3 regions of the Ferrovibrio sp. GW821-FHT12D07 genome follow, and region 3 is predicted to be linked to each of the others. Evidence: predicted binding sites of a transcription regulator. Region 3 holds the regulator's gene; each other region holds the start of a gene.
The links. The regulator LexA, encoded in region 3, represses DNA repair genes until DNA is damaged. The targets are predictions, from matches to a motif close to ATGTTCTANTTTGGTTC.
Positions count from the first base shown of each region.

Region 1: AC1RRE_RS07100 (ImuA family protein) is a predicted target of LexA. The motif match lies at 1,359-1,375, and genes of this name have one in related genera.
Region 2: AC1RRE_RS17390 (adenosylcobalamin-dependent ribonucleoside-diphosphate reductase) is a predicted target of LexA. The motif match lies at 5,517-5,533, and genes of this name have one in related genera.

Region 1 covers NZ_JBXAQN010000001.1:1,406,412-1,416,717, reverse strand. The annotation lists gene putA (trifunctional transcriptional regulator/proline dehydrogenase/L-glutamate gamma-semialdehyde dehydrogenase) at 1-1,141, opposite strand, end outside; gene AC1RRE_RS07100 (ImuA family protein) at 1,403-2,089, shown strand; gene cysW (sulfate ABC transporter permease subunit CysW) at 2,095-2,940, opposite strand; gene cysT (sulfate ABC transporter permease subunit CysT) at 2,942-3,796, opposite strand; gene AC1RRE_RS07085 (sulfate ABC transporter substrate-binding protein) at 3,821-4,825, opposite strand; gene AC1RRE_RS07080 (sulfate/molybdate ABC transporter ATP-binding protein) at 4,849-5,952, opposite strand; gene AC1RRE_RS07075 (sensor histidine kinase) at 6,191-7,801, opposite strand; gene AC1RRE_RS07070 (response regulator) at 8,015-8,392, shown strand; gene gyrB (DNA topoisomerase (ATP-hydrolyzing) subunit B) at 8,463-10,306, opposite strand, start outside.
Region 2 covers NZ_JBXAQN010000002.1:1,145,481-1,155,786, forward strand. The annotation lists gene AC1RRE_RS17365 (lysophospholipid acyltransferase family protein) at 1-666, shown strand, start outside; gene AC1RRE_RS17370 (ATP-binding protein) at 670-2,793, opposite strand; gene AC1RRE_RS17375 (substrate-binding domain-containing protein) at 2,933-4,072, shown strand; gene AC1RRE_RS17380 (YkgJ family cysteine cluster protein) at 4,089-4,841, opposite strand; gene AC1RRE_RS17385 (YchJ family protein) at 4,851-5,279, opposite strand; gene AC1RRE_RS17390 (adenosylcobalamin-dependent ribonucleoside-diphosphate reductase) at 5,636-7,981, shown strand; gene AC1RRE_RS17395 (HAD-IA family hydrolase) at 8,047-8,718, shown strand; gene AC1RRE_RS17400 (class I adenylate-forming enzyme family protein) at 8,715-10,244, shown strand; gene AC1RRE_RS17405 (DUF6817 domain-containing protein) at 10,244-10,306, shown strand, end outside.
Region 3 covers NZ_JBXAQN010000001.1:2,036,446-2,046,751, forward strand. The annotation lists gene AC1RRE_RS10125 (RBBP9/YdeN family alpha/beta hydrolase) at 1-396, opposite strand, end outside; gene gltX (glutamate--tRNA ligase) at 401-1,804, opposite strand; gene AC1RRE_RS10135 (ComEC/Rec2 family competence protein) at 1,922-4,132, shown strand; gene AC1RRE_RS10140 (DUF3309 family protein) at 4,240-4,395, shown strand; gene AC1RRE_RS10145 (type 1 glutamine amidotransferase domain-containing protein) at 4,451-5,008, shown strand; gene lexA (transcriptional repressor LexA) at 5,078-5,830, opposite strand; gene AC1RRE_RS10155 (methyl-accepting chemotaxis protein) at 6,151-8,505, shown strand; gene AC1RRE_RS10160 (O-acetyl-ADP-ribose deacetylase) at 8,475-8,990, opposite strand; gene AC1RRE_RS10165 (divergent polysaccharide deacetylase family protein) at 9,127-10,306, shown strand, end outside.

The sequences.
Region 1 (10,306 bases), 630 kb from region 3:
AAAGCGCCTCCAGCAGATCGAGCGAGATTTCCAATCGGTCGGCTTCCTCGGCATCGATATTGAGGCCAATATCATATTGTCGCGCCAGCAGCGTCAGCGCCTTCAGGCGCGGCAGCAGTTCGGCCTTCACCCGTTCCAGATTGGCGCGGTTGTAGCGTGGGTGCAGCGCCGAAAGCTTCACCGAGATGCCCGGCCCCTCATAGATGCCGCGCCGCGCCGCTGCCCGGCCGATGGCGTGGATGGCCTGCTCGTATTCGGCGTAATAGCGCTGCGCATCGGCCGCAGTGGCCGCCGCCTCACCCAACATGTCATAGGAATAGCGGAAACCCTGCGCCTCGAATTTCCGGCTGTTGGCCAATGCCTCAGCGATGGTCTGACCAGTGACGAACTGCTCGCCCATCATGCGCATGGCGATATCGACGCCCTTGCGGATCAGTGGCTCACCACCTTTGGCGATCAGCTTGGTCAACGCTGTCGACAACCCCTTGCCGCTATTGGTCGCAGCCAGCCGGCCGGTCACCAGCAGCCCCCAGGTGGCGGCATTTACGAACAGCGACGGGCTGTGCCCCAGATGGGCCTCCCAGTCGCCCACGCCGATCTTGTCGCGGATCAGCGCATCGCGGGTGGCGCGATCCGGGATACGCAGCAGTGCCTCGGCCAGGCACATCAGTGCCACGCCCTCCTGGCTCGACAACGAATATTCGTGGATCAGCGCTTCGACACCGCCGCCTTCGCTCTTGCTGCGCAGGGTTTCGACCAAGCGATGCGCCAGCTGTTTTGCGGAAGCAAGCATCGGCTTAGGTAGTGTGGCCTCCGCGATCAGCAGCGGCAGGCATTCCGGTTCGGGCCGGCGATAGGCCGCCGTGATCTTGGCGCGCAGCACGCTCTGCGGCTGGATCGTTTGGGCGAATTCGAGAAATGGCGGTTGCGCGGTATCGGCCGGTGCTTCCAGCAGGTCGATGGTCGATCTGCCCTCACCCAGCAGGTCGTCCAGCGCATCACCGCGTTCGACGCGATCCAGCATGGAGAAGATGCCCTGCTTGATCAGCCAGTGCGGCGACCGCCCGATCCCATCGGCCGCCCGCTTCAGCCGCGCCCTCAGGTCTTCATCGATCTTCACGCCAATGGTCGTTACCGGCATGGCCGTTCCCCCGAAATCGGGCCATGGACTCGCTCCGCAGCCGTTCCGTTACGCTGCCGGTCAGGCGCAACCGAGTCAAGATATGAGGCGCAACCTAACTTGACGTCTTAAATGAAAAACCCCGTTTTTCAGTCTTTTTGATCAATAATGTTCTCATTATTAATGCCAGATTCCGGAAAATTCGCGAATTTAAAAAGAACATATTGCGCTCAAACTGGATCAAGATTAGAACATGAGAACATTCTGATCCGGAGGCCCGACATGACCCGCCTTGCCACCATCGAACGTCTGCGCGACCGCCTGTCCCATCTGGCCTTCGAGAATGCCTTTCTGCATCCGGGCGGCACCATGCGGTTCGGCCTGTCGCAGATCGACCGGGTTCTGCCCGGTCATGGCCTTGCCTGCGGCGGCCTGCATGAACTGACCGGCGACTACACCGCCATCACCGTTTTCCTGGCGGCGCTGACCAGTCGCAATCCGCGCCAGCAGCCGGTGTTGTGGATCACTCCGGACCAGCAACTGAAGGCGCCGGCGCTCTCGCGTCAGGGCCTGGACCATCGCCGCCTGACCATCGCCTGGACGCATCGCCCGGCCGACCGCCTCTGGGCCATGGATCAGAGCCTGCGCGAACTGGGTTACGGCGCGGTGATCGGTGAATTCGATACGCTCAATGAAGAAGACATGCAGCGCCTGCAGATGGCCGCTGCGCGCAGCAACAGCGTCGGCATCGTGGTGCGTCGCGACCGTCAGCCTTCGGCCCTGGCCGCTACCCGCTGGCGCATCGACGCGGCGCGCAGCGATGGCCGCCTGATCTGGCTGCAGGTCACGCTGGAGCGCAGCAGCAATGGCCGCGGTGGTTCATGGCTGCTGGAATGGAATCCGGAAACCCACAGCTTCCGCCTGCTGGCAGACATGGCACAGCGGGATTTCGCCGCAGCGGCGGAATAATCTGTTTAGTGACCGACGGCGCGCCGGGTCTGTATCCGGCGCTCCAGCACGGTCTTGACCACCAGCGCGATCAGGGCGATCAGCGTCAGCGTGCTGGCGGCAGCGAAAGCACCTGCCGCGTTATAGTCGTGATACAGCAGTTCGACCTGCAACGGCAGTGTGTTGGTCTCACCGCGCACATTGCCCGACACCACCGAAACCGCACCGAATTCGCCAATGGCGCGCGCGGCACACAACACCGTGCCATACAGCAGCGCCCAGCGGATATTGGGCAAGGTAACGCGCCAGAAGGTCTGCCAGCCGCTGGCGCCCAGTGTCACGGCCGCCTCTTCCTGTTCGGTGCCTTGCGCCTGCATCAGCGGGATCAACTCTCGCGCCACGAAGGGACTGGTGACGAACAGCGTGACCAGGAAGATCGCCGGCAGCGCGAACATGATGCGCAGGTCCAGCCTTTCCAGCAGCGGGCCGAGCAGGCCCTGGCCGCCATAGAGCAGAATGTAAATCACGCCGGCCACGATCGGCGAGATCGAGAAGGGAATCTCGATCACGGTCAGCAGCAGTTTCTTGCCACGGAATTCGAATTTTGTGATTGCCCAGGCCGCCGCTACTCCGAACAGGATATTGACTGGCACCACAGCCACCGCGACGACGACAGTCAGCAGGACCGCCTGCAGGGTTTCACGATGCAGGATGTTGGCGATGTAGGTATCGAGCCCCTTGGAGAAAGCCTGAGTGAAGATCAACACCACCGGCACCAGGATGAACAGCAGGGTCAGCAGGATGCCGGCACCGATCAGCAGGCGTGGTAGCCAGCGTCCACCCTGCGGCGGCTGATAGGCGGAAACGACCATGTCAGACCACTTTCCGCCGGTAGCGCGTATGCCAGGCCTGGAGCGCGTTGGTCAGCAGCAGGATGGTGAAGGCGGCCGTCAGCAGCACCATGGCAATGGCGGCGGCGGCCGGATAATCAAATTCCTCAAGCCGGATGAAAATCAGCAGCGCGGCGATTTCCGTCTTCAGCGGCAGGTTTCCGGCGATGAAGATCACGGCACCAAACTCACCCAGGCAGCGCGCGAAGGCCAGCGAACAACCGGTGAGATAGGCCGGGAAGATCGCCGGGAAGATCACCTTGCGGAAAATCGTGCCACGATAGGCGCCCAGCGTCGATGCGGCTTCCTCCACATCGGGCTGGATATCTTCCAGCACCGGCTGCAGCGTACGCACCACGAAAGGTGCGCTGGTGAAGGCCATGGCGATGGCAACGCCGGTGATGGTGTAGACGACCTGGATGCCGGCACCATCCAGCACCTGGCCATACCAGCCGTTCTTGGCGAACAGCGCTGTCAGCGCGATGCCGGCCACTGCCGTGGGCAGCGCAAAAGGCAGGTCCATCAACGCATCGATGAAACGTTTACCGGGGAAGTCGTAACGCACCAGAATCCAGGCCATCAGCAGGCCGTAGACCGCATTGAAGACCGTTGCCAGGGCGGCGGCAGCCACGGTGATCTCCAGCGAGGCCATGGTGCGCGGGCTGGTGATCAGGCGCCAGAAACCACCGAAGCCGATCTCGGTGGATTTGAGCATCAGCGCCGCCAGCGGCAGCAGCACGATCACCGCCAGATACAGCAGCGTGCTACCAATGGTAAGGCCGAAGCCGGGGAGAACATGCCGGACCCGGGGTCCGGCATGCTGTGTCACAGTCGTCATGAAACTATGCCTTGAGAACCGCGATCAGCGGTTGACGAATACCTGGTCGAGGATGCCGCCTTCGGAGAAGTGATCCTTGGTGGCCTTCTCCCAGCCGCCGAAGACATCGTCCACCGTCACCAGCTTCACGGCCGGGAACTGCGCCTTGTATTTCTCGGCCACCTTGGCGTTGTGCACACGGTTGAAGTTCTTGGCCAGAATGTCCTGGCCGGCCTCGCTGTAGAGGAACTGCAGGTAAGCCGTCGACACCTCGCGGGTGCCGCGCTTCTCGGCCACCTTGTCGACCACGGCGACCGGGAATTCCGCCAGCACGCTGAGCGACGGCGTCACCAGGTCGAACCCTTTGTCGCCGTATTCGCGGCGGATGCCGTTGGTCTCGGACTCGAAGGTGATCAGCACATCGCCGATTTCACGCTCGACAAAGGTGGTGGTCGAACCGCGCCCACCGGTATCGAAGACCGGCACATTGGCCAGCAGCTTCTTCACGAAATCCTTGGCTTTGGCCTGATCGCCCTTGGACTGTTCCAGCGCGAAGGCATAGGCAGCCAGATAGGTGTAGCGCGCATTACCCGAGGTCTTCGGATTGGGGAAGACCGACTTCACGTCCGGGCGAACCAGATCGCCCCAGTCCTTGATGTTCTTCGGATTGCCCTTGCGCACCAGGAAGGCCGGCAGCGAATAGAAGGGTGAAGCGTTGTTAGGGAATTTCTTCTGCCAGTCCTTGGAGACGAAATTGCCGCGGTCAGCCAGGATCTGCACGTCGGTGAACTGGTTGAAGGTCACCACATCGGCCTGCAGGCCTTCCATGATCGAGCGCGCCTGACGTGAGGTGCCGGCATGCGACTGTTTGATCTCCAGCGTCTGGCCGGTCTTGGCTTTCCACTCGGCGGCAAAGACCGGATTGATCTGGACGAAGAGCTCGCGCGCCACGTCATAAGACACATTCAGGATGTCGACCTGCTTGTCCTGCGCCATGACAGGCATGGCTGCAATGACAAAGGCTGCCGCGAGGCTGGCAATACGGATCATGACGGATTTCCTTTTTTGGGTATTCAGTGCGTCAGGCTGAGCGCCGCGCGTGTTTCTGTCGCAGGCTGCACCCGGGCATGCGGCGGCGCGAAGATGCGGCCACGCAGAATCTGCAGCCGCACGGTATCGCCGCGACGCAGGGGACGGTCGCGCATGGCTTCACGCGACAGCTCCACTTCCACCGTGCGGTCCACACCCGGCAGTTCCACATCGTAGCGGAAGCTCGGGCCATTCGAGGCCGTGCCGGCGATCCGCGCCGTAGCGCTGCTGTCGGGCAGCAGGTCGATTTCATGCGGGCGCACAAAGAGCGTCACATCGCCATCGCCAGCGGCAATACGGCCAACAGCAGAAGCATCGGCATTGGGCAGCACCAGGCGGCCATTCTGCAGGGCCGCCGGCAGCTCGTTCACACCGCCCAGGAAACGGGCGACGAAAGGACTCGCGGGATGTTCATAGATTTCATCGGGCGTGCCCACCTGTTCGACGCGACCTTCGCCCATCACCACGACGCGATCGGCCAGCTCGAATGCCTCTTCCTGATCATGGGTGACGAAAATGGTGGTGGTGCCAAGCTGTTCATGCAGCTCACGCAGCCAGCGGCGCAGGTCCTTGCGCACGCGGGCATCCAGCGCGCCGAAGGGTTCGTCGAGCAGCAGAATCTTGGGCTGGATCGCCAGCGCACGCGCCAGCGCCACGCGCTGCCGCTGACCGCCGGACAATTGGGACGGATAGCGATTGCCCAGACCGCCGAGCTGCACCAGCTCCAACAGCTGGTCGACGCGGGCGGCGATTTCATTCTGGGCCGGACGCAGGTCGCGCGGCCGCACCTGCAGGCCGAAGGCGATATTGTCGGCGACTGTCATATGCTGGAACAGCGCGTAATGCTGGAACACAAAACCAACCTGGCGGCGTTGCGGTTCAAGCGACAGCCAATCCACACTATCCACGCTCACCTGCCCTGCATTCGGCCAGTCGAGGCCGGCCAGAATACGCAGCAGCGTCGTCTTGCCCGAACCGGACGCACCTAGCAGGGCGATCAGTTCGCCATCGGCAATTTTCAGGTCGATGCCGCGCAGCACAGGCGTGCTGCCGAACTGTTTGACGATGCCCTGAATGTCGATGGTCATACCCCTGGAACCCTTCATGCGCCTGCCGGACCGACCCGGTTCTTGGCGGGACGGAGAGTTCCACATATATGGCAGAGCGTCAATTTTTTTTAACTACGAATTATTGTTAATTTATTTTTTTAACAAATATAATATGTTTAATATGAAAAACAGGCCGCTAATACAACATAAGTGACTGTTTCTACTTTAATTCTTGATCTGCTTGGCAAGGAGCGAGGCTGCAAAAACGCTTGGCTTTTCAGCCTGCTTGGGCCAATTCCGGTGTCGGCCGTGTGGTTTCGCCGCTATCAGTCCGGAAACGCAGCCGGGCCATGGTACCCCCGCCGCCCATCCTGCTGACCTCGATGATCCCGCCGATCTGATCGGCCAGGGTCTGGGTCAGCTTCATGCCGGAATCGCGACCACGAGCGAGCGGCATACCGATGCCGTCATCCATCACCGTGATCTCGGCTTCGGTTTCCCAGCGCAGCAGGGTGATGGCAATACTGCCTGCCCGTCCATCGGGGAAGCCGTGCTTCAGCGCATTGGTCAGGAATTCCAGCACGATCAGCGCCGCCGGCACCGCTTGCTCCAGCGCAACCTCCACCTTGTCGGTCTCGCACCGGACTAGGATGCCCTGCTCGGGCGGAACGATGCCGGGGTTGTTCGCCATAGTGCGCAGGAAAGCGCCAAGGTCGATCCGGGAATACTCCGCCGTGTTGTACAGCAGATTGTGCACCTCCGAGATCGCCCAGACCCGCTTGCCGATTTCCTTCAGCGTGCTGGCCGTATCGCCCGCGGGTGCGCGACTGCGGGTATAAATCAGGGCTTGGATCATCTGCAGATTATTGTGGATGCGATGATTCATTTCCTTGAGCAGCGTCTCCTTGAACCCGGCAACGCGGCGGGCATCATCGAGCAGCTTGCGGTCAAACTCGGCCAGCTGTCGCGCGCGATCCGCTTCGATGCGCTTCACGACGGCTGATAGCGCGATGGAACCCAACAGGGCGAGAACCACCAGAAAAGCCACGATCGGTGCCATGTCCGTGGCAACGCCGCGAATCAAAGTCGACCGGGAAAATCCCTGGATGGCATAGAGCGGAAAATTCTCGATCTTCTGATACGCATAAGTCCGGCCGACGCCGTCCATATAACCTGGCGCATCAAAGATGCCCGCATCGGCCCGTGCGATGGCACTCATCACCGGACCATCAGGCCGCATGGTCGCGGCTGGTGCATTCGGATCAGGGCGAACCAGCAGCTTGCCATCGGCCCGCAGCAGGAAAGCCGCGGCATCAGGGCTGGCGCTGACAGTGGACAGGAAATCCGTCAGGTTCTTGATCTCGATCGAGGCCGTCGCAATACCGCGAAAACCGTCCCCGGACAGCCGGCGACCCAGCAGCAGCGTATCCAGGTTATTGGGCCGCAGAACGATGCGGTCGATAAAGATCGGCAGGTCATGATCACGCAGGGCGGTGAAATACTCCCGCTCGCTGATGTCGAGCATCAACGGATAGGTCCGGCTGCCGGCACGCGCCTGGCCATGGGGCCCGACGATGCCCAGGCTGGTGGTGAATTCAAACCCCGCATCCAGAATGCGCAACTTGCGATGCAGCATCTCCTCGTTGGCATCCGGATCTTCAGAGACGATGTTATCGATCTGCAGCAGCAGCAGCTTCTGGCTCTGCATGATGCGCAGAACATATTCATTGATCAGGGCGGTGTTCTGCCGCGCGCTCTCGATGGCCACAGCGCGCTTGTCAGACCAGACCTGCCACGCCCAGATCGCCGCCACCGCCAGCGGCAACAGGCCGATGCCGATGCGGAACCATCGCAGTGACGGCGCGTATTCTGCTACTCGCCAAGACATTGCAGACGTCCTTCCGCAAAGCGCCAGAGAATGGGAACTGGAACGGAGCGACAGTGTAGCCTATCTCCTCCATCGTGGAAGTGATCCCGTGCTTCGCGCCCAAAACGGGTATAGGGACCGGCGCTATCAATGGTCAGGTAGAATAAGGGATTATTCTTGGCAAAGATTTGTCGCCCTATGGCAGATTGAAGGCTGCAACCTGAGACGAACTCCATGCGCCCTGCCTCTTCACCCTCTGCCCGCTGCGTCCTGGCGGTCGACGACGATCGACTGCTGCTCATGACCATGCGCACCATGCTGGAATATCTGGGGCATACCGTTTTCGAAGCCGTCTCCGGCAGTCAGGCACTCAGCATCCTTGCCCGTGAAAAAGCCATCGACCTCGTCATCACCGATCAGTCGATGCCGGGCATGACGGGCGTCGAGCTTGCCGAGTGCATCCGAGCGGCGACGCCCGATATGCCGATTATCGTGGTAACCGGCTATTCCGACCTGCCCACCGGCGTAGCCGTGGCAAAGCTGCACAAGCCGTTTTTCCCGGAAGAACTGGCCCAAGCCATCGCGCGCCTGCCGGCGAACACACCGGCGTAAGTCAAAAACAAAAAAACGGCCCGCCTTCAGTCCTGAAAGCGGGCCGCTTCAATCCGCGAATCCTTGCCGATCAGATATCCAGATTGGCGACGTTCAGTGCGTTGCTCTGGATGAAGTCGCGGCGCGGCTCCACCACATCACCCATCAGCGTTTCAAAGACGTTGTCGGCATCCTCGGCATGGTCGACCTTGACCTGCAGCAGGCTGCGCGCCTCGGTGTCCAGCGTGGTTTCCCACAGCTGCTCCGGATTCATCTCGCCCAGGCCCTTATAGCGCTGCATGGTAATGCCCTTGCGGCCGGCAGTCTGCACTCGCTCAAGCAGGTCGAGCGGCCCGCGGATCTTGTGCAGGTCATCCTTGCGACGCAGCTCGGAGGCATTCAGGTAGGTCGCCTGCAGCTCGCCCGCCATCTCGTTCAGCTTGCGCGCCTCGGCTGAGCGGAACAGCTGGCCATCCAGCAAATAGCTTTCGGTATAGCCACGCAAGGAACGCTTCACGCTGAAGGCGCCATCGCCCGTGGGCTCGCAGACCCAGCCACGCTCCAGTTCCGGCGCCAGCATGTTGAGGCGCTTGGCCAAAGCTTCGGCCGTGGCCGCCGCCTTGACCGGATCGGCGGCGATATCGGTCTGCAGCATGCCGAGGATGGCAGCCTGCTCGACGATCCAGGGATTGTAACGCTTGCCGATGGCGGTCAGCAGCGCGCGCGAAACACGGGCATGCTCCAGCAGGACGCGCAGGTCGTTGCCAGCACGCTGGCTGCCGTCCTGCAGCTGCAGGACCGTGCCTTCCATGCCTTCGTTGATCAGGAATTCTTCCAGCGCCGGCTCATCCTTCAGATAGCGCTCGGACTGGCCGCGCTTGACCTTATAAAGCGGCGGCTGCGCGATATAGAGATGGCCTGCATCGATCAGCGGCTTCATCTGGCGATAGAAGAAGGTCAGCAGCAGGGTGCGGATATGGGCGCCATCCACGTCCGCGTCAGTCATGATGATGATCTTGTGGTAGCGCAGCTTGGCCGGATCGAAATCCTCATGGCCAATGCCGGTGCCCAGCGCGGTGATCAGCGTGCCGATTTCCTGCGAGGACAGCATCTTGTCGAAACGCGCGCGCTCGACATTCAGGATCTTGCCGCGCAGCGGCAGGACGGCCTGGAAGGCGCGGTTGCGACCCTGCTTGGCGGAGCCACCCGCCGAATCACCCTCGACGAGGAAGAGTTCGGCCTTGGCCGGATCGCGTTCCTGGCAATCCGCCAGCTTGCCCGGCAGCGAGGAGATATCCAGCGCACCCTTGCGGCGGGTCAGCTCACGCGCCTTGCGGGCAGCTTCACGCGCAGCAGCGGCTTCCACCACCTTGCCCACGATGGTGCGGGCATCGGCGGGATGCTCTTCGAACCAGCTGGTCAGCAGTTCGTTGACCAGGCTTTCCACCGCCGGACGCACTTCCGACGACACCAGCTTGTCCTTGGTCTGCGACGAGAATTTCGGATCGGGCACCTTGACCGACAGCACGCAGGTGAGGCCTTCGCGTGCGTCATCGCCGGTCAGCGTGACCTTTTCCTTCTTGGCGATGCCGCTTTCATTGGCATAGCCGTTCACGCAACGGGTCAGCGCGCCACGGAAACCGGCCAGATGCGTACCGCCATCGCGCTGCGGGATGTTGTTGGTGAAGCACAGCATCGTCTCGTGATAGCCGTCGTTCCATTCCAGCGCCACTTCAACACTGATGCCGTCGCGTTCGCCGCGGATGGCGATCGGCGGCTTGTGCAGCGGCGTGCGGTTACGATCCAGATAGGTCACGAAAGCCTCGACGCCGCCTTCATAGCGCAACTCGACGCGCTTAGGCTCGACGCCGCGCAGATCTTCCAGAACGATCTTCACGCCGGTGTTGAGGAAGGCCAGCTCACGCAGGCGGTGTT
Region 2 (10,306 bases), on a different contig from region 3:
ATCGTGGCGGTTTACAGCCTGGTGCCGATGGCGCTAAACCGGCGCGCCCATGTCTTCGCCATGAACGCCTTCTGGGCGCGCAGCCTGAATGTGCTGCTGCGCGTAATCTGCAATATCGAAGTCCGCATCGAGGGCCGCGAGCATATCCCCGCCGGCCCCGCCCTGGTGGCGTCCAAGCACCAGTCGTTGTGGGATACCGCGATCATCTTCGATCTGTTCGGCACGCCCGCCGTGGTGATGAAGAAGGAACTGCTGAAGATTCCGATCTACGGCTGGCTCACCCGCATCCAGGGCATGATCGCGGTCGACCGCGATGGCGGTGGCGCGGCGCTCAAACAAATGTTGAAAGACGCGCGCGCCATCCGCGATGCCGGCCGCAAGATCGTGATCTTCCCGCAGGGCACGCGCACCAGGCCGGGTGAAGTGGCCGAATACCAGTCCGGCGTCGTCGCGCTCTATCGCGATCTCAAGCTGCCGGTACTGCCGGTGGCGCTGAACTCCGGCGTCTTCTGGCCCAAGGTCGGGCTGCTGCGCCCGCCGGGCACGCTGATCCTGCGCTTCCTGCCGGTGATTCCGGCCGGGCTGGAGCGTGAGGAATTCACCGCGCGGCTGGAAGGCAGCATCGAGACCGCGACCAGAGAGCTGGAAGCGCAGGCGCTGCGCTGATCGTCACGCCACCTGCGGGCGCGCTTTTTCCAGCACATCGGCCAGAGCAACCTGCAGGGCGGCCAGATCATAGGGCTTGCGCAGGATGGTGAAGCCTTCCTCGGCAGCAGCCTTCGCGCGCTCGCTATAGCCGGTGGCTAGGATCACCGGCAACGCCTCGCCATTTTGCTGCATCACCCAGCGCGCCAGATCGAGACCGCTGGCTTCACCTGGCATCACGATATCGGTCAGCACGACGTCGACGCGGTCCCGACCGTTCTGCAGGACGGCCATGGCCGCTGCTGCATCGGCACTCCAGATCACGGTGCAGCCCAATTCCTCCAGCAGTCCCTGCGTCACCATGGCGACGCTGGCGTTGTCTTCCACCAGCAGCACGCGCACATTCTGGCGCACCACCTGCCGCTGCGCGGCGGCATCGACGCCCTCGGCATCCACCATTCCGGCCGCGCGCGGCAGATACAGCGTCACCGTCGTGCCCCGGCTCGGCTCGCTGTCCACGGTGGCCATGCCGCCAGCCTGCTGCGCGAAGCCATAGACCTGCGACATGCCCAGACCCGTGCCCTTGCCCACTTCCTTGGTAGTGAAGAAGGGCTCGAAAACACGGCCGATGATATCGGCGGGAATGCCCGCGCCCGTATCCGTGATCGCGACGGCAACAAAATCGCCATCCAGATCGAGGACATTCGGCTGCGCGAAGGTGATATTGCGCGCCGACAGCCGCAGCGTGCCGCCGGCAGCCATGGCATCGCGGGCATTGACCGCCAGATTGAGCAGCGCCAGCTCGAATTCACCCATATCAACGTGGATCGCCCAGACATCCGCCGATATGGATGCCTCAACGGCGATATCGCCCCGCAGGCTCGCCTGCAGCATGGCCTGCAACACTGGCAGACGATCCTTCAGGTCGATGGTCCGGGCCTCATGTGCCTGCTGGCGCGAGAAAGACAGAAGCTGCCGCGTCAGATTGCTGCCGCGGCTGACCGCGATCTCGATGGCCTCCAGCGCCTGGCGCATGCGGTCATCGGCGGCAAGCGTGCGTTTCATCCGGCCGGCATTGCCGCTGACCACCATCAGCAGGTTGTTGAAGTCATGCGCGATGCCGCCGGTCAGCCGGCCAATGGCCTCCAGACGCTGCGCCTGCTTGAGCGCGGCCTCGGCCACCTCGCGGCGCGCCACCTCTTCATGGAAGCTCTGGGCGCGGCGCAGGGCGTAGAGCGTCAGCAGGAACATGGCCAGCACGATAGGCAGTCCGACGGCAAGCTGGGTCAGCACGGTCGATCTGAATTCCGCCGCCAATGCAGCCGTCTCTATGCCAGCCACGACATAAACCGGAAAATCCGGCACCTGCCGGTAGCCATAGCGGCGCTCCTTGCCGTCGGAGCGCGAGACCGAGGTATAGAAACCACCGGCTGGATTATCGCGCGCGGCCTCCGGGATTCGCATCGACGGCGCGGCCTCGCTGAGCGGCACTTCCGGATAGCGGGCAAGCCGTATGCCATCGGCGCGCACCAGACCGAAGACATCATGGCCGCGCGACAGCTTGGCGTAGAACTCACTGAAATGCTGCGGCATCACCGTCACGGCGATAACGCCGTTGAACTGGCCGGCCTCGCCGCCCTGACGACGGCCGCTGACGACGAAAAAGGCCAGCGAGCCAATGCGCGCGCGGATCACCTCGCTGATGAAGATATCCGCGCCGGGCTGCTTCTGGGCGGCGAAATAGCTGCGGTCAGAATTGTCGAGGCCACGCGGTACCGGATACACGGTGCTGGACACCAGCGGACTGCCGTTGCGGTCGAAGGCCCAGACCGCTTCGATCTGGGGCAGCGCCTGCTGCGTGCGCTTGAGGCGGAGATACAGATCGGCCTCACGCTGGCGGATATCCTCCTCGGAGGCATCGCCCAGGACTTCATTGATTTCGGATATCGAACGCTCGACCGTCTGCAGCGCCTTCAGCGCATGCTCCTGCAGCACATCGAGGGCACGCTCGATCCGCTCATGCGCCTGCGCATCGATCTCGCGATGGTTTTCCCAGGTGGCATAGGCGAAAATAATCGCCGGTCCGATCAGGCTGAGGGCCGCGATCAGACGCAGGGGCCAGAAGAAGACGAGCTTTGACTGTGGCACCGGCGGATTTAAACATTCCGCCTGTCTTTTTCCAAGCAGACCGCTTACGAACTCAACCTGGAACCAAAACCGGGATTGGCTGTTTCCCATTGTTTTCCCGGCGCTGTATACTGCGCCCAACAACAAACCGTGGGGGAGCATGTTCATCAAGGCGGTTATTGCGCCGGCCATTCTCGTGGCAGCTGCGGCATTGACCCTTCCGGGTTATGCACCGGCCCAGACCGCAAGCCCGCGCGAGTTGATGGCGCCGCTACCACTGACGCCGACCGGCCAGCCCGTGCCGGGCTTTCCGCAAGGTGCACCCGCCGCGCTGCCCGACACGCTGGCGCTGACCAGCACCGAGATAGACCGGCTGAAGGCCGGCAAGTACAAGGCGGGGATCGCCATGCAAGCGCTCGACACGCCGTGGAACGCGCTGCAGGTGGAGGCAATCACCGCGACGCTGGCGCGATATGGCGTCGAGGTCGTCACAGTTACGGATGCCGCGCAGAACCCGGTGCGGCAGGCCGGCCATCTGAACGGCATGATCAGCCGCAAGGTGGATATCATCTTCTCGGTGCCGATTGATCCCTCGACGCAGACGATGGCCTACCGACGGGTCACGGAGGCCGGCATCAAGCTGGTGTTCATGGACAACGTTGTTCACAATATGACGCCAGGAAAGGACTACGTTACTGTTGTCGCATCGGATAACGCGAAGAACGCCGCCTATGCCACCGAAGAACTGGTGAAGGCCATTGGCGGCAAAGGCGAAGTCGGGCTGATCACCTATTCCTTCGATGCCTATCACTCGGTGACTACGCGGCGCGAAAGCTTCCTGAAGGTGCTGTCGGCTTATCCCGAGGTGAAGCTGGCAGCGACCGAACGCTTCACCCAACCGCGCGAGGCCTATCAAAAGACCATCGCGATGCTGACCGCGCATCCAAACATCAAGGGCATCTTCGCCGTTTGGGGCGATCCGGCCATGCAGGCCGTGGCCGCCGCCAAGGCGCTCGGCCGGCATGACCTCGTGATCACCACCAACGACCTTGGCCCCGATACCGCGATGTATGTGGCGCGCGGCGAAATCCTCGCCATCGGTGCGCAGCTTCCTTACGACCTCGGCGTGGCCGAGGCGAATGCCGGGGCGCATGCCCTGCTGGGCAAACCGGTGCCGCCCTATATCTCGCTGCCGGCTTTGCGCGTGAAAAAAACCAACCTGATCCCCGCGCTGGAAATGGTGACCAAGCGCGAGACGCCCGCGGAAGTGAAGCAGCTCTGCGGCACGGAGTGCCGGTAGGCGGCGCCAGCCTTCGTCAGCCCACTAACTCCAGACGCTGAATGGCATCGCGGTAATACTGGTGGAACTGCGCCATCGCCTTGTCGGATGCGGTCAGGTCGGCATAGCGGCGAAGGACCGGCAACTGCGCCTCAGCGAAAGCCGCCAGATTCGCCTCCGGCAGTCTCGGGAGTATGCCCGTGAACGGCAGGGCCATGCGGCCGCCATTGGGCTGCTTGCTCAGCATCTCCAGTTTTCCGACAACGCCAGAGACCGAGGCCACGATCCGGTCCGCATAGGCTTTGACAATCGGCGCCTGCGCTTCCAGCTCACGACGCTCCGCGTCGAAATCGGCGCGATCCACGATGCGGCCATCCTGGTACACCAGGGGCGCGGCCTTGGAGATGTCGCAGGTCCAGCCGGCGCGCGGCAGCAGCATCTCAGCCTGATCGCTTTCTTCCTTATAGGCCAGGAACGGCATGGCGCGGCAACGGATCGGCTTTTCAGCATGGATGCCGCACAGGCCGTCGCCCGTCAGTTCCGGACATGCCACCGCAGGCGGCAGATAGGCCATGGGACTGACCTGGACAGCGACCTGGGTCTTGCGCGCCACCTGAACCATCGTCCCGAGCCGCGCGGTCAGGCCGAAGGATTTGTCGCCCTGCCGCACCACTGTCCAGACCATGGCCAGCGGGAAGCGGCCAGCATGGAACAGGGCCTCGCCCAGCGTCAGGGGCAATGAACCGCTGCAGCATTTTCCGCAGGCCGTGCAGTTGAAATGGTGCTGCATGCCGGCGGCCTAGGCGCCGCAGCATTTCTTGAACTTCTTCCCCGATCCGCAACGGCAGGGATCGTTGCGCCCCATTTTCTCGACATGCCGCGGCGGCGATTTGGGATCGACCTCGCCGCCGGTGCAGAGCCAGGTATCGCCGTCGCGCTTGAAGGTCGCCCGCTCATGGTGAACGCGCTGCTGGCCATTGAGGCGGAACTTGGCGGCATATTCGACAACGCCGTCCTGATCGTTGGCGGTGCCGGCCGTGGTCGAGAGAATATCCATGCCCAGCCATTCGGCCGAGGCTGCGACATTCCTGGTTTCAACCGGATCGAATTCCGCGCGGGCCTCGGCCGACAGCGTGCGCCCCAGATAATCGATGTCGGCCTGGGTATAGGCAGTAAAGCGCGCGCGCATCAGCGCCAGCGCTGTCGGCGCCGGAGCTCCGGCCAGCAAAGGGCCGCAGCATGCATCGCGTGAGAGACCGGAGGTACAGGGGCATTGTGTCATCGGTTCACTATTAGCGATCTGGGCGTCGATGGCGATGCTCCGCCCGGGAGCGGCAGGACGGGGAAGCCCCTGTGGATAATCCGGTATAACTGCACCAGCCCCTCTTGCGGATCGTGGGGATAACTCCGATTTGTCAGGAGTTACAAGATATTGATCGCCACACCCCGGTTGATCAATCTGTAGAAACATTATGAGAACATTACGCTGGACTCTCGTCTTTCGGGCGATAGAGTCAGCCTGAGTTTTCTGCGGCGCGGATTTGATGTCCTGCGCCGCTTTCCGTCTTTTGCAGGATCACGTCCATGTCGCCCATCGCGCCGATTTCCCAGCAGATCTGGGACATGAAATACCGCCTGAAGGGCGCGGACGGGAATCCGGTCGACCAGTCGATCCCCGATACCTGGAAGCGCATCGCAACGTCGCTGGCGCAAGCCGAGACCGATCCCGCCGCCCATGAAGAAAGCTTCTACGGCGCGCTGGAGGATTTCCGCTTCCTGCCGGCGGGCCGCATCGTCGCCGGCGCGGGTACCGCGCGCAAGGTGACGCTGTTCAACTGCTTCGTCATGGGTACCGTGCCCGACGACATGGGCGGCATCTTCGAGCATCTGAAGGAAGCAGCCCTTACGATGCAGCAGGGCGGCGGCATCGGCTATGACTTCTCGACGCTGCGTCCGCGCGGCGCACCGGTGAAGGGCGTGGGCGCCGATGCCTCGGGCCCGCTGTCGTTCATGGATGTGTGGGACGCCATGTGCCGCACCATCATGTCCGCCGGCAGCCGTCGCGGCGCCATGATGGCGACGCTGCGTTGCGACCATCCCGATATCGAGGCCTTCATCGAGGCCAAGCGCGAGGCCAACCGCCTGCGCATGTTCAATCTGTCGGTGCTGGTCACCGATGCCTTCATGAATGCCGTAAAGCAGAACCTGCCCTGGGAGCTGACCTTCAAGGGCGTGTCCTATCGCACCGTGCAGGCGCGCGAGCTGTGGGACAAGATCATGCGGGCGACCTACGCCTATGCCGAGCCCGGCGTGATCTTCATCGACCGCATCAACAACCGCAACAACCTGCATTACTGCGAGACCATCAGCGCCACCAATCCCTGCGGCGAGCAGCCCCTGCCGCCCTACGGCGCTTGCCTGCTGGGCTCGATCAACCTCGCCCGTCTGGTGAAGGCGCCGTTCGAGGCCGATGCTGCTTTGGATCTCGACCTGCTTGATGATCTGACCCGTCGCGCCGTGCGCATGATGGACAACACCATCGATGTCTCCAACTTCCCGCTGGAGGCGCAGGCCGCCGAGGCGCGCAACAAGCGCCGCATCGGTCTGGGCGTCACCGGCCTGGCTGACGCGCTGATCATGGTCGGTGCGCGCTATGGCTCGGCCAAGTCGGTTCAACTGATCGAAACCTGGATGAAGCGCCTGCAGCGCGCCGCCTATCTGGCCTCGGTCGATCTGGCCCGCGAAAAGGGCGCCTTCCCGCTGTTCGACCGCGACCAGTATCTGGCCGGCGAGAGCATCGCCGAACTGGATGCCGATGTGCGCGCCGCGATTGCCGAGCACGGCATCCGCAACGCCCTGCTGACCTCGATCGCGCCGACCGGCACGATTTCGCTGTTCGCCGACAATGTGTCGTCCGGACTGGAGCCGGTGTTCAGCTTCACTTATACCCGCACCGTGCTGATGCCCGATGGCAGCCGTCGCCAGGAAGACGTCAGCGATTACGCCTATCGTCTCTATCGCCAGATGAAGGGCGACAACGCACCGCTGACCGAAGCCTTTGTCGATGCGCAGAGCCTGGCGCCCGCCGACCATGTGCGCGTGCAGGCCGCCGTGCAGAAATACATCGACAGCTCGATCTCCAAGACCATCAACGTCCCTGAAGAAATCGATTTCGAGAGCTTCAAGGACATCTACCAGATGGCCTATGACCAGGGCTGCAAGGGCTGCACCACCTATCGCCCGAATGACATCACCGGCTCGGTGCTGACCATCAAGAAGGACGAGAAAAAGGCCGAAGCGCCGCAGCAGCAGGTCGAACTGCCGCTGGTCTCCAGCGCCAAGCCGGTGCAGACCATCAAGCCGCGCGATCCGCTGGCTGCCGGCGGCGTGATCTACATGACCAAGCCGCTGGACCGCCCCGAGGCGCTGCCCGGCCGCACCTACAAGATCACCTGGCCCGATTCCGAACACGCGATGTACATCACGCTGAACGACATCCTGCAGGATGGCCGCCTGCGGCCGTTCGAGGTGTTCGTCAACTCGAAGAATACCGAGCATTATGCCTGGACCGTGGCGCTGACCCGCATGATCTCGGCCGTATTCCGCCGCGGCGGCGACGTCTCCTTCGTGGTGGACGAGCTGAAGGCGGTGTTCGACCCGCGCGGCGGCCACTGGATGAATGGCCGCTATGTGCCGTCGCTGCTGGCGGCCATCGGCGAGGTGATCGAGCAGCACCTGATCGCCATCGGCTTCATGGCCGATCCCAATGCCAAGCGCGAGGAAAGCGCCGTGCTGGCGCTGGCCGTGAATGCCGAGACGCCGAAGCCGCTGTCGGGCCTGCGCCAGTGCCCGAAATGCGGCCAGCCCGGCCTGATCAAGTCCGAGGGTTGCGACACCTGCACCTCCTGCGGCTATAGTAAGTGCGGATAAGGCACGGCTTTACGCGCGCGTAAGACCCTGCCGCAGGGGAAACGTTTCGCCGCGTAGCAGGGTCAATGTCGCCGTCGATCAAAGCCGTCCAGCCTATCAAAGCCGTATTGTGGGATTTCGGCGGGGTGATCCTCACCTCGCCCTTCGAGGCCTTCCGCCGCTTCGAGGATGAGCGCGGCCTGCCGCGCGATTTCCTGCGCAGGGTCAACAGCACCAATCCGCACAGCAATGCCTGGGCTTGTTTCGAGCGCGGTGAAGTGGATGCCGCGCGCTTTGGCGAGATGTTCCTGAGCGAAAGCACCGCGCTGGGGCAGGCCGTGCATGGCCGCGACATCCTGGCGCTGCTGTCGGGCGAAGTGCGCCCGCGCATGGTGGCGGCGCTCAAAAAAGTGAAAACCCGGTTCAAGGTCGCCTGCCTGACCAACAACATGCCGATCGGCCATGGCTCCGGGATGAGCGTGACGCCGGAAAAGGCCAAGGCGGTCGCCGAGGTGATGGCGCTGTTCGACGTCATCGTGGAATCGAGCAAGGTCGGCGTGCGCAAGCCCGAGCCGGCCTTCTACATGCGCGCCTGCGAGCTGCTGGATATCAAGCCGGGCGAGGCCGTGTTCCTCGACGATCTCGGCATCAACCTGAAACCCGCCGCCGCCATGGGCATGCAGACCATCAAGGTGGAAGACCCCGACAAGGCGCTGCGGGATTTAAGCGCCATCATCGGCATGGAGTTCGCCGCATGAGTAAAGCAGACGACATCCTGAACAGCAGCTTCAGCACGCTGTCCGAGCTGGTCCGCGCCTATGCGGAAGAACGCCCAGATCATCCGGCCGTGATCGACACAGACGGCACGCTGACCTATGCCCAGCTTGACCGCCGCGCCGACCGCGTGGCTGCCGCGCTGCAACGCGATGGCGCGACAAAAGCCATCAGCATCGTCAGCGCCTCGCGCAACGACTATGTGACTGCCTATCTCGGCGGCCTGCGTGCCGGGCTGGCTGTGGCGCCGCTGGCGCCGTCGTCGCTGCCCGAACAGATCGTCGCCATGGCGAGCGACGCCGATGCGACGCATCTGTTTGTCGATGAAGAAAATGAAATAGCGTTGAAAGATGTGCTGGGCCAGCTGCCGAAGCAGCGCCTGCGCCTCGACACACCGGCCTTCGAGCACTGGCTGGCGCCCGATGGCGCCAAGCCCAAGCCGGCGGCGATCACGCCGGAGATGCCCTTCAACATCATCTATTCATCCGGCACGACGGGAACGCCCAAGGGCATCGTGCAGCCGCATGGCATGCGCTGGGGCCATATGCAGCGCGCGAATTCCTATGGCTATGACCGTAACGCCGTAACGCTGCTCTCCACGCCGCTCTATTCCAACACCACGCTGGTCAGCCTGTTTCCCACCCTGGCCGGCGGCGGCACCGCCGTGCTGATGGCGAAATTCGACGTGGCGAAATACCTGGAACTGGCGCAGAAACACCGCGTCACCCACACCATGCTGGTGCCGGTGCAGTATCGCCGCATCATGGCGCAGCCGGATTTCGACAGTTACGACCTCTCCGCCTTCCGCGCCAAGTTCTGCACCAGCGCGCCCTTTGCGGCCGAACTGAAGGCCGACATCCTGAAGCGCTGGCCGGGCAAGCTGGTGGAATTCTACGGCATGACCGAAGGCGGCGGCACCTGCATCCTGGTCGCCGACGAATTTCCCCACAAGCTGCACACCGTCGGCCGCCCGGCCGAGGGCCATGACATCCGCCTGATCGGCGAAGACGGCAAGAGCGTTGCGCCCGGCGAGATCGGCGAGATCGTCGGCCATTCCGGCGCGATCATGACCAACTACCACAAGCAGCCGGGCAAGACGGCGGAAGCCGAATGGTATGACGAGACCGGCCGGCGCTTCATCCGCACCGGCGACATGGGGCGCTTCGACGCAGACGGCTTCATGCAGCTGATGGACCGCCGCAAGGACATGATCATCTCCGGCGGCTTCAACATCTATCCCAGTGACCTGGAAGCGATCGTGAAGCAGCATGAGGCGGTGTTCGATGTCGCCATTGTCGGCGTGCCGTCTGATGCCTGGGGCGAGACCCCGGTGGCTTTCGTGGTCAAGCAGCCGGGCAAGGACATCGGTGCCGATGCGCTGCTGGCCTGGGCCAATGCCAAGCTGGGCAAGATGCAGCGCATCTCGGCCATCCGCTTTGAAGACAGCCTGCCGCGCAGCGCCATCGGCAAGGTGCTGAAGCGCGAGTTGCGCGACACCTATAAAGCCTGATGGTCGAGGATCAATACAGGGCTCTGCTGGTCGATGACCTGCAGGCTGACCGGATTGCCCAT
Region 3 (10,306 bases):
AGGATCGTTGCTGCTGGCCACCACGATGGCGGGGCAGGCAAAGCGTGCCAGCGGCATCGGGCGGAAGCCGCGCGTTTCCGGCGGCGTATGGCTTTCGGAATCGACATCGGCCGGCGCCACCAGCAATGCGCCATGCAGTTCGCCCGCATGCCGCGTCACCCAGTGACCGACCAGTGCGCAGGCCAGGCTGTGTGCCACCAGCACCGGCGGCTTGGTGCAGGCGGCAATCGCCGCATCCAGCCGTGTCAGCCAATCCGTGAAATCGGGATTGTCCCAATCCGCCTGTTCGACGCGGATGTAATCGGGGTGACGCTGCTGCCAGTGGGTCTGCCAGTGGTCCGGCCCGGAATTGCCCAGGCCGGGCACGATCAGGACTGGTGGTCGTGCGCGCGTCATCGCATCACGCCGCCGTGTCGGCCAGTCGCGCCAACGTCTCTTCGCGACCCAGCACGGCCAGCACGTCGAAGATCGGCGGCGACACGGTGCGGCCGGTCAGTGCCGCACGCAGCGGCTGCGCCAGCTGGCCCAGCTTGACCTGCTGGGTTTCGCTCAAGGCACGGATCGTGGCTTCGGTCGTGGCGGCCGTCCAGTCGGCCACATCCTTCAGCGCGTCGATCATGGTCTTCAGCCGCGCCCTGGCGGCATCGTCCAGATGCTTCTTCGCCGCTTCATCGGGCTGGATCGGACGGGCGACAAACAGGAACTGCAGCGCCTCGGTGATCTCGTTCAGGTCCTTGGCGCGCTCTTTCACGGCCGGCAGGATGGTCTTGATCTGTACGGCTTCGGCCTGGTTCGGTGCGCGGCCGATCTTCTTCTCGATAAAGGGCAGGGTAGCCTGCAGCAGCTCGTCATCCGCCGTGTGACGGATGTAGTGGCCGTTCAGGTTGTTCAGCTTGACGAAGTCGAAGCGTGCCGGCGAGCGGCCGACATGATCGAGGCCGAACCATTCGATGGCCTGCTGGGTCGAGATGATCTCGTCGTCGCCATGGCCCCAGCCCAGGCGCAGCAGGTAGTTGCGCATCGCCGCCGGCAGGTAGCCCATATCGGCATAGGCCTCGGTGCCCAGTGCGCCATGACGCTTGGACAGCTTGGCGCCATCCGCGCCATGGATCAGCGGGATATGCGCGAAGTCCGGGACGGCGAAGCCGGCAGCCAGATAGAGCTGGCTCTGGCGCGCCGCATTGGTCAGGTGATCGTCGCCGCGAATGATATGCGTGACGCCCATGTCGTGATCGTCGACGACGACCGAGAGATTGTAAGTCGGCGTGCCGTCGGACCGCAGGATGATCAGGTCATCAAGCTGCTCGTTCTGGAATGTCACGTCGCCCTGCACGTGGTCCTTGATGATCGTCGCGCCCTCGCGCGGCGCCTTGAAGCGTACCACCGGCTTCACGCCGGCCGGAGCATCTTTGGGATCACGATCGCGCCAGCGGCCGTCATAGCGGATCGGCCGGCCCTCGGCCTTGGCCTTGTTGCGCATCTCGTCCAGCTCTTCGGGCGAGCAGTAGCAGTGATAGGCCTTGCCCTCGGCCAGCAGCTTGTGCGCCACCTCGGCATGGCGGTTCATGCGTGCGAACTGCATCACCGGCTCGCCGTCCCAGTCCAGCCCCAGCCACTTCAGACCCTGGAAGATCTTCTGCACGGCATCCTCGGTGGAGCGCTCGCGGTCGGTATCCTCGATGCGCAGCAGGAAGGTGCCGCCGTGATGGCGCGAGAACAGCCAGTTGAACAGCGCCGTGCGGGCACCGCCGATATGCAGGTAGCCGGTCGGTGAGGGGGCGAAGCGGGTAACGACTTTGGTCATTGGGCAATCCGGACAAGCAAAGAAAGCAGGGTTTTAGCATACGGGTGCAGGCGGGCAAGCCGCGTTCCCGATTTGCACGGATTGGCGACCCCAGGGCAGGTATGCAGATTTTCCGCCATGGCCCGCCTGGTGCAACCGCTTTCCTGGCATCGTCTTACATCGGCGCTTGCTGCAGGTCTTGCGGCGAGCTGGACAAATCTGCGCGATTTCAATGTCGTCGCAACCCTGCTGGCCGAGCGCGAACGCTGGTTTCTCTGGCTGCCGGCATTGCTGGGCGGTGGCATAGCGACGTATTTCCTGCTGCCGGTCGAACCGTCGCTGCTGCCGTTGCGGCTCGGTGTCGCAGCCCTTGGCCTGGCGCTGCTGCTGTTTGCCCGTCATGCGCTCTGGCGACTGCCGCTGGTTGTGGTGCTGGCCGTTGTCGCTGGCCTGTGGCTGGCGGCCGAGCGCAGCGCCTCGGTCGCGGCACCGGTGCTGCAGCGGATGACCGGCGCCGTCTGGCTGGAAGGCCGCATCCTGGAAGTCGAGCCGCGCGATGCCGGGCATCGCTTGCTGCTGGACCGTCTATCCTTCGGCGGGCTGGCCGAGCCAGAGACGCCGCAGCGCGTGCGCATCACGCTCAATCGCGATGGCAGCGTGCTGTGGCCGGGCGACCGCATCCGCCTGCGCGTCATGCTGTTGCCGCCGCCGGAGCCCGCCATGCCCGGTGCCTTCGATTTCGCGCGCTATGCCTGGTTCCGCCAGATCGGCGCGGTCGGTTATGCGATCAGCACGCCGGAGCCTTTGCCGACAACCGAGCCCGATGGCTGGCGCGATGCGGCACTGCTGTCGCTGAGCGCCTTGCGGCAGGACTGGACGCGACGGATCGCGGCGCAGACCGAAGGTGCGGGTGGCGCCATCGCGGCGGCGCTGATGACCGGCGTGCGGGGCCCGATCCCCGACGATGTGGATGCGGCGTTTCGCGATTCCGGGCTGGCGCATATCCTGTCGATCTCCGGTCTGCATCTTACACTGGTCGCCGGCTTGCTGTTCTTCCTGCTGCGCGCGGCCCTGGCGCTCAGTCCGCGACTGGCACTGGCCTATCCGATCAAGAAATGGGCGGCGGTGGCGGCGCTGCTGGGGGCCGCCGCCTATACGCTGCTGTCGGGTGCGGCACTGCCGACCCTGCGTGCGCTGGTGATGATCGCGCTGGCACTGATCGCCGTGATGCTGGATCGCCGCGCCATCACGTTGCGCGCCGTAGCCTGGGCGGCGTTGCTGCTGCTGGTGCTGTGGCCGGATAGTCTGCTCGATCCGGGTTTCCAGATGTCGTTTGCGGCCGTGACGGCGCTGGTGGCGGCGTTCGAACTGCTGTCACCCGGCCTGACGCGCTGGCGGCAGAATGCAGGTCCGGTGCAGGTCGCGCTGCTCTGGCTGCTGGGTACGATGGCAGCAAGTTTTGTCGCCGGTCTGGGGTCGTCCTTCTTCGCAGCCTATCACTTCAACCGCGTGGCCGATTACGCGCTGATCGCCAATCTGCTCTCGGCGCCGCTGGTCGATTTCCTGATCATGCCGCTGATCGTGCTGGCCTTCATGCTGATGCCGTTCGGATTGGAAGCGCTGGCGCTGACACCGATGGTCTGGTGCATCGATCTGTTGATCCTGCTGGCGCGCTGGGTGGCGGGCTGGCCCGATGCGGTCGGCGTGGTGCCGGCGATGCCGCTCTGGGGTCTGGCTGCGATTGCATGCGGCGGCCTGTGGCTCTGTTTGTGGCAGCAGCGCTGGCGATGGTTCGGCATCCTCGGCCTGTTGATCGGTACGCTGTCGCCCTGGACTCTCACGCCGCCCGACATGCTGGTCAGCGGTGATGGCCGGCTGATCGCCGCGCGTGCTGCAGATGCCCGCTATTATCTGACATCGACGCCGCCACGTGGCTTTGCCGCCGAGACCTGGTGGGAACGGCTGGGTGCGCCGCCGCTCTATCCGTGGCCCACCCTGCGGCGCAACGATACCGAAGGCAAAACCGGCGCCGATGGCTCGTTGCGCTGCGATCCGGACGGCTGCTCCTGGCGACGTGACGGTTTCCTGATTGCCCTGCCGCGCCAGCCAAAGGCGATCACGGAAGACTGTCGCCATGCCGATGCGGTGATCGCCACCCAGATGCCGATCCGCTACCGCTGCCCGGCCGCGAAAATCGTGATCGACCGCAACGACCTGTGGCGCGGGGGCGCTCATGCCCTGTTCCTGGACGCGGAAAACCGGGCTATCCGCACGATCACCGTGGCGCAGACGCGCGGCCACCGGCCCTGGGTGGTGCCCAAGGGCCATGCGCCGGAGCGGGGCGAGTAACGCGCGCTGTGAATTTTTATCCGGTTGCGGAACGTGGCGCGGAATTTGCCGTTCGACTCCCGCTGCCGGTCTCGGAAGCCGCCCAACACAGAAGCGGAGACGCATCGATGATCACGATTCTTGCAATCATGACGTTGGTTCTGGTGCTCACCCTGCCGGTCTGGCCCTACAGCAGGCGATGGAGCGCGGTGCCCTGCGCACTGGTGCTGTTCATCATGGCCACTTTCGTCGCCTTCATGCTGGCGGGCCGCATCGTCGCCTGATTTTCGGAACCCTTCCTGCGTGCCCGGGTTGTCCGTGTACACAGAGGAGAACAACATGACCAATATCAAAGAATCGCGAATTCTGATTATCGCGACCGATGGCTTCGAACAGTCGGAACTCACCATGCCGCGCAATCACCTGAAGCAGGCCGGTGCCACAGTCGATGTGGCCTCGCCGACCGGCAAGGCGATCCGGGGCTGGGACAAGAAAGACTGGGGTGAGATGGTGGATGTCGATCTCAAGATTGCCGATGTCCAACCGGACCATTATGACGCGCTGGTCATCCCCGGCGGTCAGATCAACCCTGACAAGCTGCGCGTCGATGGCGATGCCATGAGTGTCGTGAAACGCTTCGTAGCGGATAACAAGGTCGTCGCCGCGATCTGCCACGGTCCCTGGCTGCTGATCGAGGCCGATGCGGTGCGCGGCCGCAACGTCACATCCTACATATCCATCAGGACCGACATGAGCAATGCCGGGGGGAAATGGGTCGACAAGGAGGTTGTGGTGGACAAGGGCATCATCACCAGCCGTTCGCCGGATGATCTGAACGCTTTCGTTGGCAAGATCATTGAGGAAGTGCAGGAGAGCAAGCATCAGCGCGCCGCCTGATCCTTGAACTTCGGCCAATAAAAAACGGGGCGCCTGAAGCGCCCCGTTTTGCATCCGTAGAGTTGAAGCTCAGTAGCGGCGCAGCAGGCCGACCAGGCGGCCCTGTACCTTGACCCGGTCGGGGCCAAAGATGCGGGTCTCGTAAGCCGGGTTGGCGGCTTCCAGTGCCACCGAGTTGCCCTTGCGGCGCAGACGCTTCAGCGTCACTTCCTGATCGTCGACCAGCGCAACCACGACGGTGCCGTTTTCGGCATTGTCGCTGCGCTGGATGATGACGGTGTCGCCATCCATGATGCCGGCATCGACCATCGAGTCACCGGCGACTTCCAGGGCGTAATGCTCGCCATTGCCCAGCAGGCCGATCGGCACATCGATCTGCGTGCTGAGATCGCGCAGGGCCTCGATCGGCGTACCAGCGGCGATACGGCCGTAGAGCGGCAGGGTGACGATGTCGCGGGCGTTGTAGGGATTGACGTTGACCGGTGTGCCGGGCATCGGGCCGTTGCCGGCGCCGCCTTCGATGGCCCGCGGCATCAGGCGGTTGCGCGGTGCGGCGCTGCGGGCAGACGCAGTGGCACCGACGCCGCCGCCACGGACCGGTACGGCCGAGTCGGGCAGGCGCAGGACTTCCAGGGCGCGGGCGCGATGGGCCAGCCGGCGGATGAAGCCGCGTTCCTCCAGGCCGGTCACCAGACGGTGAATGCCGGACTTGGATTTCAGCTTCATGGCCTCCTTCATTTCCTCGAAGGAGGGGGATACGCCGGAATTCTCCAGCTTGTCGTGAATAAAGAGCAGCAGGTCGTGCTGTTTCCGGGTCAGCATGGTTAGCCTCCTCGATTATATGTCCCAGGTAGTCGCCGGATCAGTGGGGACAGCCGGCGGCAAACCAGAACGAACATGAAACCCACGAAATGTTCTAATGAGGTTCTGTATTCGGGTCAAGTATTTTTCCACAGGCTAGAACCTACATCTAGGGGTGGGAACGAATGGGGCCTCCCATAGGTTGAGTGATCCGTAGGCAGTGCACCTCCTCACTCTCACCCTTTACGGCGATGGTTTGAGTGGGAAATATGGTCTGTAACTAGAAGGCCAGAGGCGGCCGCTAAGCCAGACACCAGAACGGGGTCTGCGGGGGAGGGGTTATGGGTATCCGTCAGAAGTTGAATCTCGCGATCGGTGTGCTTGCCGCACTGACCCTGCTGTCGAATGTGATCGGCGGTCTGTTCTTCAACCGCGTCGAAAGCAGCTACGCCGGGATCACCAGCACCAACCTGCCCGCCGTGATCACCGCGCTCGAGTTGTCGGGCACCAGCGCCGACCTTGCCGCCGGTGCGCCGGTGCTGGCCAATGCCAGCAGCGATGCCGAGCGCGAGAGCGCATTGGCCTCGCTGAAGGCCAAGCAGGAAAAGCTGAAGCAGGCGGTGGAGACGGTGAAGGCTTCCGCGCCCGAGGATCAGGCGGAGCGGATTGCCGAGATCGGCCGTTCGGTCGATGTGCTCAACACCATGGTTGCGCAGATCAACCGGTCGGTGAATGCGCGTCTGGGTTACATCAAGCAGCGCGAAGACGTGCAGACCAGGATGAGCGCCGACAACATCACGTTCCAGGCGCTGATGCAGCCTGCGCTCGATCGCGCTATCTATGAACTGCGCCAGCCCAATGCGAAGTCGGAAGCCGCCGATGCAGCCAACGCGCTGATCGCTGCCGGCAATGCCGTGAACCAGTTGATTGCCGTGATGGCAGTGGCCGCGCAGGCTCCGAACAATGCCGAACTCGACAAGCTGTTCGCCGAATTCGTCAAGCTGAACAGCCGCGCACTTGAAGAACTCGACTGGGCCAGCAAGCGCTTCGATGTGGTTGAACTGCAGAACACCACCACCAAGCTGCTGGGCTATGGCCAGGGTTCGGAAAGCATCTTCCAGGTCCGGCGTGGCGAAATCCGTACCATCAATACGGCGGGTCTGGCGCTGACGCAGTCGCGCGATGCCGCGACGCAGTTGGGCGGTCAGGTGGAAGCACTGGTGAGTGCCGCCACGGCCGCTGCCGATACCGCCTCCAAGAAGGCCGAAGGCCAGGCAATGACAGCGCAGCTCGTGCTGGTGGTGATCACCGTGATCGGCCTGGGCTGCGCGTTGCTGATCGGTCTGCTGTTCACCGGCCCGCAGATTGCCGCGCCGATTGCGCGCATGACCGAGGTGACGCGCCGGCTGGCCGAGCGCGACTGGTCGGTCGAACTGAAGGAAACCGGCCGATCCGACGAGATCGGCGAGATGGCGCGCGCTGTCGAGGTGCTGAAGACCAACGGGCAGGAAAACGAACGGCTGCAGCGTGAGGTCGAAACCGGACGTGAAGCCTTTGAGGCCGAACGCAAGGCGCAGGAGCAGCTGCTGGAAGAGGCGATCGGCCAGATCGTGTCCTCGGCCACCGCCGGCGACCTGACCCGACGCATCGATGCCGAAGCGCTGCAGGGCGTGATGCGTCGTCTGGGCCTGGGCATGAACAACCTGCTCTCTACGGTCGACAAGGCGCTGCGCGATCTTGGCAGCATGCTGGGCGCGCTGGCGGAAGGCGATCTGACGCATCGCATCGCGGGTGGCCATCAGGGCACCTTCGAGCAGTTGGCCAATGACGCCAACACGCTGGCGGGCCGGCTGGCTGATATCGTCGGCAAGCTGTCGCAGACGGCAGGCAACGTGCGCGACGCCTCGGCCGAGATTTCGGTCGGCAGCAACGATCTGGCCCAGCGCACCGAGCAGCAGGCTGCCAGCCTGCAGCGCACGGCCGCGTCAATGGAGCAGATCACTGCTACCGTGCGGCACAATGCCGACAATGCGCGGCAGGCGAGCCAGCTGGCCGCCACGGCGCGTGACACGGCGGATCGCGGCGGTGGTGTCGTGGGCCGCGCGGTCAGTGCCATGGGTGAGATCGAGGATAGCGCCCGCAAGATCGTCGATATCGTGTCGCTGATCGACGAGATCGCGTTCCAGACCAACCTGCTCGCCCTCAATGCCAGCGTTGAAGCGGCGAGAGCCGGTGAAGCGGGCAAGGGCTTTGCCGTCGTGGCGCAGGAAGTGCGCGCGCTGGCGCAGCGCTCGGCCGATGCCTCGAAGGAGATCAAGACGCTGATCGCCGCATCGAACAGCCAGGTCAAATCGGGCGCGGCGCTGGTCAACGAGGCAGGCGCCAGCCTGACCGGCATTGTCGACGCCGTGAAGCGCGTGGCCGGCATCATCGAGGAAATCTCGATCGCCAGTCAGGAACAGGCATCAGGTCTGGACGAGATCAATGATTCCGTCACGCAGATGGACGAGATGACCCAGCGCAACGGCGCCCTGGTCGAGGAGACCACGGCCTCGGCGCAGTCGCTGGCCAATCAGGCGCGCGAACTCGCCACCTCGATCACCTTCTTCCGTCTGGCCCAGGCTGCCATCGCCACGGAAGAGCCGGCCACGGAAGAGCCGGATGATCAGGGCGAGGTCGCCAAGGCAGCGGAATAGACCGCCGCCGCATCGGCCGAGAAGCAGCAGAAGATCACGCGCCCGGGTGTCGCTTTGCCCTGTAGCCAGGTGCGCACCTCGCGCACCGCGATGGCGGTGGCCCTGTCCATCGGATAGCCGTAGATGCCGGTCGAGATCGCCGGGAAGGCGATGCTCTGCAGATTGTAATCGGCCGCCAGCGCCAGGCTGTTGCGATAGCAGCGCGCGAGCAGTTCCGCTTCGTTGCGGTTGCCGCCATGCCAGACCGGTCCGACCGTGTGGATGACATGGCGCGCCGGCAGGTTATAGCCGGCCGTGATGCGCGCCTCGCCGGTGGGGCAGCCGCCGATGGCGCGGCATTCATCCAGCAACCCCGGGCCGGCCGCACGATGGATCGCACCATCGACGCCGCCACCGCCCCGCAGGCTTTCATTGGCGGCGTTCACAATGGCATCGGCGGCGACCCTGGTGATGTCGCCGGAAATCACTTCGATTCGACCGGACATAATCGGAGTTTAACGTCTCTGCGAGTCGTCGGGCAGGGGTGTCTTTACGCTTCTATAACCATGTTGAAATCACAATGGCGGCAACGCGTTGCACGCCGCCCTTGCCGTGTCCGCCGCAATCCTTTACCCGGGTCAGATGAGCGATCCTGCCGCCGCCCTCAAACTGAAGACGCGCCGCGCCGCCACCGCGCAGTCTGCCGCCGGTGCCTATGGTGCCATGCAGGCCCGCAGCGTGCCCGGCCAACAGATGCCCGCGTCTCCTGCTGCTGTCGCTCCCAAAGATAAAAGCCGTGGTTTTCTGGCGATCAATTGGCCGCTGATGATCGCTGCCGCAGCCCTGCTGGGCGGTGGTGTGGTCATGGGCATGGCTGTCGGCAGCGCACCGCGCCCGCAGCCTGTCGCTGTCGCGGCGCTGCAGACCCAGCCGGACCAGGCGCCGATCAGCATCGCGCCGACCACACCGGCACAGATTCGTACCGAGCAGAGCGGTGGCTGGCGTCCGATTTCAGAACTGGCCCAGCAGGCTGCCCAGCAGCCTGTCCTGCCGCCCATGCCGTTGCCCGCGCCGGAACCGGTTGTCGCAGCTGCCCCACCGCCGGCCCCTGTTGTCGATGTCGCTGAACCCGTTGTCGCGGCAAAGCCCGAACCTCAGGCTGAAGCCGTCGCGCTGCCTGTTGCCGTGACACCACCTGCGCCTGTCGTGGCTGCCGCGCCGGTGACCGCAAAGAAGACTCCGGAAAAGCCGGCTACGGCTGTGGCCAAGGACAAGCCCGTGCAGCTCACGGCTGCGCCGGTCGTGCCGCCGTCGGTGACGCCGCGCGCCGCTGGCGAAGGCCCGGCCTGGCGCGCCCGCGCCGTTGCACCGCCGGCCACGGCCAAGCCGCCCTTCGTCGCCTTCCTGATCGATGACGCCGGTCTCGACCGTCGCGGCACCCAGCGCGCCATTGCTCTCAAGCATCCTGTGACGCTGTCCTTTATGAGTTACGCCAACGACCTGTCGGAGCAGAGCGCCGCCGCCCGGGCCGCCGGCCATGAAGTGATGCTGCATCTGCCGATGGAGCCGCTGGACGCCAAGCGCAACAATCCGGGCCCGAATGCGCTGTATGTCGGTCTGGATGAGGCCGAGCTGCAGCGTCGTCTGAACTGGCATCTGGACCGCTTCAGCGACTATGTCGGCGTCAACAATCACATGGGCAGCCGCTTCACCGCCAATGCGGCCGGCATGAATGTGGTTCTGAATGAAATCAGCCGCCGCCAGGTCTTCTGGCTCGACAGCCTGTCGGGCCCGAGTTCCGCCGGTCCGGCGCTGGCGCGTC